DNA from 2 places in the Lysinibacillus sp. FSL K6-3209 genome. Region 2 is predicted to be linked to the other one. Evidence: riboswitches for the same ligand, from Rfam matches in the RefSeq annotation. Region 2 holds a riboswitch; the other holds the start of a gene.
The links. Region 2 has a riboswitch for S-adenosylmethionine ahead of MHH88_RS19745 (bifunctional homocysteine S-methyltransferase/methylenetetrahydrofolate reductase). Riboswitches for the same ligand answer to the same signal wherever they lie in the genome.
Positions count from the first base shown of each region.

Region 1: it holds a riboswitch for S-adenosylmethionine, as region 2 does, so the genes downstream of both, metK (methionine adenosyltransferase) here and MHH88_RS19745 (bifunctional homocysteine S-methyltransferase/methylenetetrahydrofolate reductase) in region 2, are expected to answer to the same signal.

Region 1 covers NZ_CP150264.1:3,494,728-3,500,055, reverse strand. Annotated here, with positions in the region: gene MHH88_RS16990 (prolyl oligopeptidase family serine peptidase) at 1-432, shown strand, start outside; gene pckA (phosphoenolpyruvate carboxykinase (ATP)) at 509-2,095, opposite strand; SAM riboswitch class I at 2,298-2,416, shown strand; gene metK (methionine adenosyltransferase) at 2,674-3,870, shown strand; gene MHH88_RS16975 (gamma carbonic anhydrase family protein) at 4,226-4,738, opposite strand; gene MHH88_RS16970 (alpha/beta hydrolase) at 4,874-5,328, shown strand, end outside.
Region 2 covers NZ_CP150264.1:4,057,579-4,062,906, forward strand. Annotated here, with positions in the region: gene metH (methionine synthase) at 1-1,560, opposite strand, end outside; gene MHH88_RS19745 (bifunctional homocysteine S-methyltransferase/methylenetetrahydrofolate reductase) at 1,553-3,400, opposite strand; SAM riboswitch class I at 3,491-3,590, opposite strand; gene hemG (protoporphyrinogen oxidase) at 3,716-5,104, opposite strand; gene MHH88_RS19755 (globin-coupled sensor protein) at 5,249-5,328, opposite strand, start outside.

The sequences.
Region 1 (5,328 bases), 560 kb from region 2:
GATCATATCCATGTGTTTGGTTTTTCACGTGGAGGTATTATGGCGCTCTGGACGGCCATTTTACGGAAGGATATTACATCCGTTGTGACTTGGGCAGGCGTTTCGGATGCCACTGCTACATACTGGGAGCGAACCGATATGCGTCGTATGATGAAACGGATTATTGGTGGGACACCTAATCGTGTACCAGAAGCCTATGATGCACGCACACCTTTATTTCAAGTCGAAAAGATTACAGCCCCAGTGCTAATTATCCACGGCTATCGGGATGAAAATGTAGATATTGAGCATGCAAGGCAGTTAGCATTTTACTTAGAAGATGCCAATAAGGTGTATGAAACTTGGTATGATCAACGTTTTGCCCACCAATATCCACCAGCACAAAATCGTGAAATGGTTCGTGCATTATGTGAGTGGATGAAGAAACAGTGAAAATTGTTTGAGTGCCTGGCACTAAAAAAAGACACTAAAAAAAGGGAACGAATACATCGTTCCCTTTTTGTATGCATTATTTTAATGGACCACCAAGTTTAGTGATTGCTTCAGAAACATTTGAGAATTTCTTGAAGTTGTCGTTGAATAGACCAGCAAGTTCAGCAGCTTTCACATCGTAAGCAGCTTTATCTGACCAAGCATCGCGTGGGTTCAGTACTTCTGATGGTACACCTTCAACCGCTGTAGGGATGTGTAAGCCAAATACAGCGTCTTGAATTGTTTCAACGTTGTTTAGTTTTCCGTCGATAGCAGCACGTACCATTGAACGAGTATAAGAAAGCTTCATACGGCTACCTGTACCGTATTCGCCACCAGTCCAACCAGTGTTTACAAGGAATACTTGTGCGCCATGCTCATCGATTTTTTGACCTAACATTTCTGCATACACAGTTGCTGGAAGTGGAAGGAATGGAGAACCGAAACATGTAGAGAATACTGGTTCTGGCTCTGTTACACCACGTTCAGTACCTGCAAGTTTAGATGTGAAACCACTTAGGAAGTGATACATTGCTTGTTCTTTTGTTAATTTACTGATTGGAGGTAAAACACCAAAAGCATCAGCAGTTAAGAAAACGATTGTTTTTGGGTGACCTGCAACAGATGGATCAACGATATTTTCGATATATTGGATTGGATAAGCAACACGTGTATTTTCTGTTAATGAACCATCATCGTAATCGCAAACACGAGTTTCAGGATCTACAGCTACGTTCTCTAGTACAGAACCGAAGCGGATTGCGTTGTAGATTTCAGGTTCTTTTTCAGCAGAAAGGTTAATTGTTTTTGCGTAGCAACCGCCCTCAATGTTAAATACGCCGTTGTCAGACCAACCGTGCTCATCGTCACCGATTAATTTGCGGTCAGGATCAGCCGATAAAGTCGTTTTACCAGTACCAGATAAACCGAAGAATAATGCTACATCACCAGCTTCTCCAACGTTTGCTGAACAGTGCATTGATAGGATACCTTGTTGCGGTAAAAGGTAGTTCATAATACCGAAAATAGATTTTTTAATTTCACCAGCATATTCAGTACCACCGATTAGGATGATTTTCTTTTCAAGTGATACAATGATGAATGTTTCAGAAGCTGTACCATCAACAGCTGGATCTGCTTTAAAGTTAGGAGCTGAAATAATTGTGAAATCAGCAACGTGAGAAGCTAATTCTTCTTCAGTTGGACGGATAAATAATTGATGGGCGAAAAGATTGTGCCAAGCATATTCATTGATTACTTGAATACTTAATTGTGAATCTTTGTCAGCACCTGCAAAACCTTTAAATACAAATAATTCGTCACGTTCTTTTAAGTATTTAACTACTTTTACATATAAGTTATCGAACACTTCAGAAGAAATTGGTTGGTTTACTTTACCCCAGTCAATTTTATCTTTTGTGCTTTCTTCTTCTACCGTATATTTATCTTTAGGTGAACGACCAGTGTATTTGCCAGTTTCTGCACGAACTGCGCCATCTACTGTTAACATTGCCTCACCACGAGATGTAGCTTTTTCAGCTAATTGTGGTACTGAAAGTTGAACGTTAATGTTCCCGCCGTTTAATAATTCCTTCAGTTCGTTTGCAATTTCTACTGAATTCATCGATTAAATACCATCCTTTTTTATAGTATTCCCTTGAGTTTGAGGGAGTTTTTCTTAATTTCAAAAATAGTATAACACAATTGCTTTAATAATCTATACTAATTCAAAAATTATTTTCGAGTTTTAAATACTTTTCAACAAAACGACATAAAATAATTGACATTGTTCTACCTTTTCCGTAAGATGAGGAATTGAACGGATACTCTTATCCCGAGCTGGTGGAGGGTCAGGCCCTGTGAAACCCGGCAACCTGCATGAACTATTTCACGACATGCGTTGGTGCCAACCTGATGCAAGGGGATACCCCTTGAACGATAAGAGTGAAAGGTTACGCAGTCATTATTCCTTTCCTCATGTTAAGTACACGTGAGAAAAGGATTTTTTTTATTTTTAAAATGAATGTAAAGGTAAGTATGTGCAATTCTTTCCTTATTATAATGACGGATCTTTCGAAATCCTCATGTTAAAAGCAACAACGGCTTGAGAGTTCAATCCTTTAGGAGCGGACTTGACATGGGTAATGAGTACCGTATTAATTTCGCAAATACTATTTGTAAGAGTAATAGGAGGAAAACCAAATGACAAACCGTCGATTGTTTACATCAGAGAGTGTAACAGAAGGACATCCCGATAAAATTTGTGATCAAATCTCGGATGCTATTTTAGATGCCATTTTAACAGAAGATCCTAATGCCCGTGTAGCGTGTGAAACAACAGTCACAACAGGCTTAGTATTAGTAGCAGGAGAAATTACTACTTCTACTTATGTAGATATTAAAGGCATTGTGCGTGATACAGTAGCAGAAATCGGCTATACACGAGGCAAGTATGGCTTTGATGCTGAAAACTTAGCTGTACTAGTCGCAATCGGAGAGCAATCACCTGATATTGCCCAAGGTGTAGACCAAGCATTAGAAGCGCGTGAAGGTTCAATGACAGATGCGGATATTGAAGCGATTGGTGCAGGTGACCAAGGATTAATGTTCGGTTATGCATGTAATGAAACACCTGAATTAATGCCTTTACCAATTAGTTTAGCGCATAAATTGGCTCGTCGTTTAACAGAAGTACGTAAATCAGGTGAATTAGCATATTTACGTCCAGATGGTAAAACGCAAGTAACAATTGAGTATGATGAAAACAATGTCCCTGTTCGTGTTGATACGATCGTTATTTCAACTCAGCATGATGAAGAAGCAACACTTGAACAAATTCAAGCAGATTTAAAAGCATTAGTAATTGCTCCAGTAGTTCCTAGTGAGTTATTAGATGCACAGACTAAATACTTCATCAACCCAACTGGTCGTTTTGTTATTGGTGGTCCAAAAGGAGATGCTGGACTTACTGGTCGTAAAATCATCGTTGATACATACGGTGGTTATGCACGTCATGGTGGTGGTGCATTCTCTGGTAAGGATGCTACGAAAGTGGACCGTTCAGCAGCCTATGCAGCTCGTTATGTAGCGAAAAATATTGTTGCAGCTGGTTTAGCAGAACGTGCAGAAGTACAGCTTGCTTATGCTATCGGTGTAGCGCAACCGGTATCGATTGCCGTTGATACGTTTGGTACAGGACGAGTAAGTGAAAGTGAAATCGTAAAATGGGTTCGCGAACTTTTCGATCTACGTCCAGCAGGCATCATTAAAATGCTTGATTTACGTCGTCCAATTTATAAACAAACGGCTGCATACGGTCACTTTGGCCGTACAGATTTAAATGTACCTTGGGAAAATACGGACAAGGCAGATGCACTAAGAGAAAAAGCGAGTTTATAATCTGTTTTATCAAGAACATTCGATTTGGTAATGAACAAACGTAAATGTTTTATTGAAAGGGGCTAGCTAGTGGCCCCTTTTTATCTTGCCTTTCACATTTCTTCTTACTGCTACTAGGTCGGGGAGAAATGCACCTTCTATTTAAATTGTGAAGGCAACTAGTGCTCTCTAATCAAGTGAAAGACTTAAGCGAACTTTACGTAAGTGATTGAAAAAATTCGCTTTCTTCCCGTACGTCTAGCATACAAGATGTACTGAAGGCGGTTGGAAGAAAATTGCGAATTTATTTCATAAAGAGTTGTTTCGTATTTAAACACCTACAACTATGGGGCAATGTGCCCGAATTGAGCAACCATTATTTTTGAAGAGATTTGTAATATTGTCCTTTTTCCGCGTATTCTCTAACGATACGTTCCATATCTTCTTTATCTTCAGCATTTAATTCACGTACAACTTTCGCTGGACGTCCTAATGCTAAACAATTGGGAGGTATGACTTTACCTGGAGGGACAAGACTACCCGCACCGATAAATGCACCTTCTCCTATCTCTGCCCCATCTAACACAATTGATCCCATACCAATTAAGGCATTTTTTCGAATTGTACAGCTATGTAAGGTTACTTGGTGTCCAACTGTTACTTCATCTTCGATTATTAATGGATATTTTGGACTTTGATGTAGACAACAAAGATCTTGGATGCTTACTCGTTTACCAATAATTGTAGGGGATACATCGCCTCGAATCACTGTATTAAACCATATTGTTGTCTCTGCTCCAATCGTTACGTCTCCAGTAACGGTTGCATAGTCAGCAATAAAAACTGATGGATCGATTGTAGGTGTTTTGTCTTTAAAAGGATAAATCATGCTAATCGCCTCTTTTCTTTCTTTGATGTAGTATTATCGTATCAAATACGCAATTTTATGCAAATATAATTTTATAATGGTACGAATATTTCGTTATAATTATTGTGTAACTAATTATTTAGGAGGACTATGTGAATGTGGAAATGGGAAGCTGATGGACAAGCGAAGGCTGTGATTGCTATTGTTCACGGTGCATATGAAAACCACCGTTGGTACGCATGGCTGATTGAAAAACTTAGAATGGAAGGCTTCCACGTAGTCATGGGCGATTTACCGAATCATGGGGCAAATGCGAAACTATCACGTGTCCATGATGAGGACTTTAAAGAATACAACAAGTATACTAGGCATTTAATTGAAAATGCCTTTTCATATAATTTGCCAGTATTTTTAATAGGGCATGGACTAGGAGCAACGTTAATACTGCATACAATGCATAAGAGAAAATATGAATGTGCAGGAATTGTCTTGACCTCACCTTGGCTGCAATTGAACTTACAGCCTGGAAAATTATCGAATGCATTAACGAGCTTAAGTGCTTTGACGGCAAGTGTTAAGATGACACATGATATTACTTTCGACAAGTTATC
Region 2 (5,328 bases):
GATTGTTTCAAGTGCTGATCCAATATATTGTTCATCTCCAGTACCTACCGGGAACATTAACGGGTCAAAAATAATATCTTCTGGCGCTAAGCCCCATTTCTCCGTTAATAATTGGTAAGAACGCTCAGCAATTTCTAATTTACGATGACGATCTACTGCCATCCCCTGCTCATCAATCGTACCAACAACTAAAGAAGCACCATATTTTTTCACTAATGGCATTACGGCGTCAAAACGTTCTTCTCCATCCTCTAGGTTAATAGAGTTAATGATGGCCTTCCCTTGAGAAAATTTCAAAGCTTCCTCAATTACTTTTTCATCTGTGGAGTCAATAACGAGTGGAACCTTAACTTTTTTCACAACTTCCTGCATAAAGCCACGCATATCCGCCAATTCATCTCGGTCAGGGTTCGCTAAACAAATATCGATAACATGTGCACCATTTTTCACTTGCGCACGTGCAATTTCTGCCGCTTCCTCATATTTACCATCAATGATTAAATTTTTAAATTTTCGAGAGCCAATAACATTTGTTCGTTCCCCAATAAATAATGGACGCATTGAATCATCGTACACTAAAGGTTCAATACCGGATACGACATGACCATGTGTAGCTTCAGGCAATTGACGTGGCTTTTCGTCCTTCAGTACTTCTCTAATTGCTGCAATATGGGCTGGTGTTGTCCCACAACAACCACCGACAATATTCAGCCAGCCTTTTTCAGCAAAACCTTTTAATTTTAGTGATAAGGATTCGGGTGATTCATGATAGCAACCTTCCTCATCTGGCAAACCAGCATTTGGATAACAGCTAATATAACCAGTAGAAAGCTCCGCTAATGAACGAATATGGTCAGTCATAAATTCTGGACCAGTTGCACAGTTTAAACCGACTGAAAGCGGCTTAATATGTTCGATTGATATGTAAAAAGCATCAATAGTTTGCCCTGCTAATGTTGTACCCATCGGTTCAATCGTCCCGGAAATCATAACAGGCAATTCTTTGCCCGTCTCTTCAAACGCACGTGACACCCCTAGTGTCCCTGCTTTTACATTGAGCATATCCTGACTCGTTTCAAGTAGCAGTACATCTGAACCCGCTTCAATTAAAGCCTTTGCCTGTACATAAAAGTTTTCTTCTAGTTCATCAAAGGTAATACCGCCAGTGACTGATAATGTTTTCGTTGTTGGACCCATCGCTCCCGCAACGAAACGTGGCCATTCTGGAGTAGAAAACTCATCTACTACTTTACGTGCAATTTCCACAGCACGTTTATTAATCTCTTCTGCCTTAGCCCCAAGATTATATTCGTTTAATACGAGAGGTGTACCGCCAAACGTATTTGTACAAATGATATCCGCACCAGCTTCTAAATATTTTCGATGAACCTTTTCAAGCACATCGGGTCTCGTTAATACAAGATTCTCGTTACAACCATCAAGCTCCTCACCACCAAAATCTTCTGCTGATAAGTTTTCATTTTGAAGCATTGTACCCATTGCGCCATCCAGAATTAAAATTCGTTTCTCTAGTTGCTCTTCAATCAAGTGCTTAGCCATCTATACTTACTCCTTTTTTCTGTTCATCCAATTGTCCGATAAATTTCATTAATTCAAGCGTCATATCATAGCGTAAAAACGGTGTAATTAAATAAATACCATTGAAATATTCTGCCGCTACTTCTACTAACTCTTTGGCAATTGCAATCCCTTCTAATGTTGAACGTTCTTTATCTTCACCACACGCCTTCATACGTGATAGTGCATCGTCTGATAATTTAATCCCTGGTACTTCATGGTGTAAAAACTCGGCGCTCTTATAGCTCGTTACTGGCATAATACCGATATAAATTGGAGCATCTAAATGCTTTGTTGCCTCATAAATTTCTACAATTTTCTCTTTTGTATAAACTGGTTGTGAAATAAAGTAATCTGCACCATGTTCGATTTTTTTCTCTAAGCGAGCTACTGCCCGATCTAATACACGAACATTCGGGTTAAATGCTGCCGCAACAGAAAAGTTTGCTTTCTTACGAAGTGGCTTACCGGAAAATGATATCCCCTCATTTAACTGTTTAATTAATTGAATAAGCTCCATGGATGAAACATCATAAACACTTGTGGCACCTGGGAAGTCTCCTACCTTTGTGGGATCTCCAGTAACCGCTAAAACATCATGAATGCCAAGTGCATTTAAGCCCATTAAATGGGACTGTAGACCAATTAAGTTACGGTCACGGCACGTAATATGCGTCAACGGTCGTACACCATGTGTTTCCTTTAATAGTGCACCCATAGCGACATTACTAATGCGGGGAGATGCAAGCGAATTATCAGCCATCATCACGACATCTGCGCCTGCGTCGTATAATTTTTTTGCCCCTTGAATAAAACCATCAATTTCTAGATGTCTCGGAGTATCTAACTCTACGATAACCGAGCGTTCGCGCTTCACCTTTTCATGTAGCGGTTCATATGTCGCAGGTTCTGCTTCCCGTACAATCTCTACTTTTTCAGGTTTCGTATACTTTGCTTCAACAGGCGTTAACTCTTCTAAATATTTCTTCGCAGCTGCTATATGCTTAGGTGTTGTACCACAACATCCACCGATTAAACGAACACCTTGGTCACGCAATGCAACTGCTGCACGGCCAAAATAATCAGCTTCTGACTCATACACGACACGCCCATCCTCTAAATCTAGTAGCGACGCATTTGGATATGCTGACATAAATGCTTTATCAGGAATCTCTACACCTTCAAATGCTTGAATTGTATGATGGGGACCTAAACGGCAATTGACGCCTACTACATCTGCACCAAGAGCTTGTAACTCATGTAATGCTTGATTTAACGTCATTCCATTTTGCAACACACCCGGCTCATGCATGGATACTTGTGCAATAATTGGTAGCTTTGTTTTGCTGCGTAACATTTTTAATGTTGCACTTAACTCTTCAAAATCATAATACGTTTCAAGTAAAAGACCATCAGGATTGCCTGCAAGTAACACATTTGCTTGTTCTTCAACAGTCAATAATATTTCCTCTAATGTAGCATCACTTTTACGAATGCCACGGATGCCCCCAATTGTCCCTAAAACAAATTGCCCGCCATCAGCTGCCGCTCGTTTTGCAATCGTGATTGCCGCTTCATTAAATTGTTGAACCCGTGATTCTAAGCCGTAACGTGCTAATTTAATCGCATTTGCACCGTAAGTATTGGTCTGAATGACATCTGCACCAGCAGCTATATATTCTCTATGAATTTTTTCAATTAACTCCGGTCTCTGTACATTCATTTCCTCATGACAGTACTCTAAGCCGTAGCCATATAATACAGTACCAATGGCTCCATCCGCGGTAAGCACATGTGTTTTTAACTTTTCTAGCAATCCCATAAATCGTAGCCCTCTCTTTCCTTGTATCCAAAATATAAAAAGCCTTCTTTTACAAAAAAGAAGGCTTTAACGAATCGCAATTGTTGTTCCTTCTCATCTTCGACCAAAAAGGTCTTCTGGATTTAGCACCTGACATAAGTTGGTTGCTGAAGCTTCATAGGGCCAGTCCCTCTGCTTCTCTTGATAAGAATGTAGTATGAATTTTTCAAATAATTAAAAGAATCATATCGTTTACAGACGATAGAGTCAAGACTATTTCACTTAACAAAGGAGATTTCTCCCGAAAAAAATATTATTTTAGTTTTAACTTCACTGTTATTCTAGTTTTTCCGCAAGCGCTTCGCCTATTTTTTTACCATTTTGAATACAAGCACCAATACCTACCCCGAAATATGAGCAACCTGCTATCGATAAGTTGGGATACCGTTCTGCAAGCTCCGCTGTTAAGCCTTTCAACGCCTCATGATGTGCCAAATCGTATTTTGGCATTTGATCGATCCACTTGGCTACATTTACAACCATTGGTTTTTCATCAATGCCTAAGCTTTTCTTTACATCCTCTAATGCTACAGCTGTCAATTCTTCATCTGTCATCATACGTAATGTTTCGTATGCAGGGTTAATGCTTTTATAAAAGAGGCGCACAAGCAATTTACTATTAGCAGATGTATGTTTCCATTTTCGGCTTGTCCATGTTGCGGCATTGCATTGTACATTCGAGTTATGTGACACAATAAAGCCTGTCCCATCTGCTGGTAGCACTGCATCCGGTACATCAAAGCCTAAGTATATGGTGATGGCAGAGGCTGTAGTAAATTCTTTAAAATAGCGATCCAAAGATGGGTCCAGTAATAAGCTTTGCACGGCTTCATTTGGCAGTGCTAATACTACGTGCCCAGCCTCAAACTTCCTCCCATCTGCTAATGTGATTGTATAATGTTTTTCCTGTTTTTTTACATTGGTTGTTGCTACGCCTTTAATAATTTCTACATTTGTTAACGTTTCTTCAAGACGATTGATAAGTGACGATAAGCCCTGTTTAAACGAAATAAACTTTTTGTTGGAAGCTTTCACGAATTGTTCGCGATTTGCCTCAAAACCTTTAATAATACTACCGTACTCATTTTTATAGTCGATTATGTACGGTAAGGTAGAAGCTATCGACAGTTGATGGAGGTCACCCGAGTATACCCCAGCTAATACTGGTGCAATTTGATTTTGTACAAGTTCTTCCCCTAAGTAATATGTTAAAAACTCACCGATTGAGCTGTCCTTAGTAAAGCTTTTATTCGGCATTGTTAAATCTTGCAATGCTATTTGTTTACCAGCTTCTGATACTAGCGTACTTGCTTCAAGAGACGCTAAACTCATTGGAATACCGAATGTTGAATCAGCAGGGATCGCATGTAATTCGTCATTTGTATAGATATAAGATATCCCTGTTTCGTTGTACACTAGCTCCTGTTCAAAATTAAGCTCCTGCACCAGCTCCATGACCCCTTTATGACGAGCCACAATTGAGTCAGCACCCGTTTCCATAATGAAGCCTTGCTCATAAGCGGAATGTAACTTACCACCTAAGTATGGATTTTTCTCAACAAGCACTAGTTTGACATCTATGTTTTTTTGCAATACTTGGCGTTGTAAATAATGCATCGTACATAAACCAGTAATGCCGCCACCTAATACAACTATTGTTTTCATAAAGTATCGCCCCTAATTCGTTATTTCTCTCCTTATTAGTATAAACTTTTTTCACAAACAATAACGTTCAACCCATTACAAATTTAGCAACACTATAAAGTGTCAGGCACTCAAACAATTTCAAATTGTTTGAGTGCCTGACACCTAGTTTAAGTTTTGTGCGACATTTGCTAATTTGTCAGCTGAATTTGTTACCTCATTAAATGCTTGCCCAAGCTCATGAA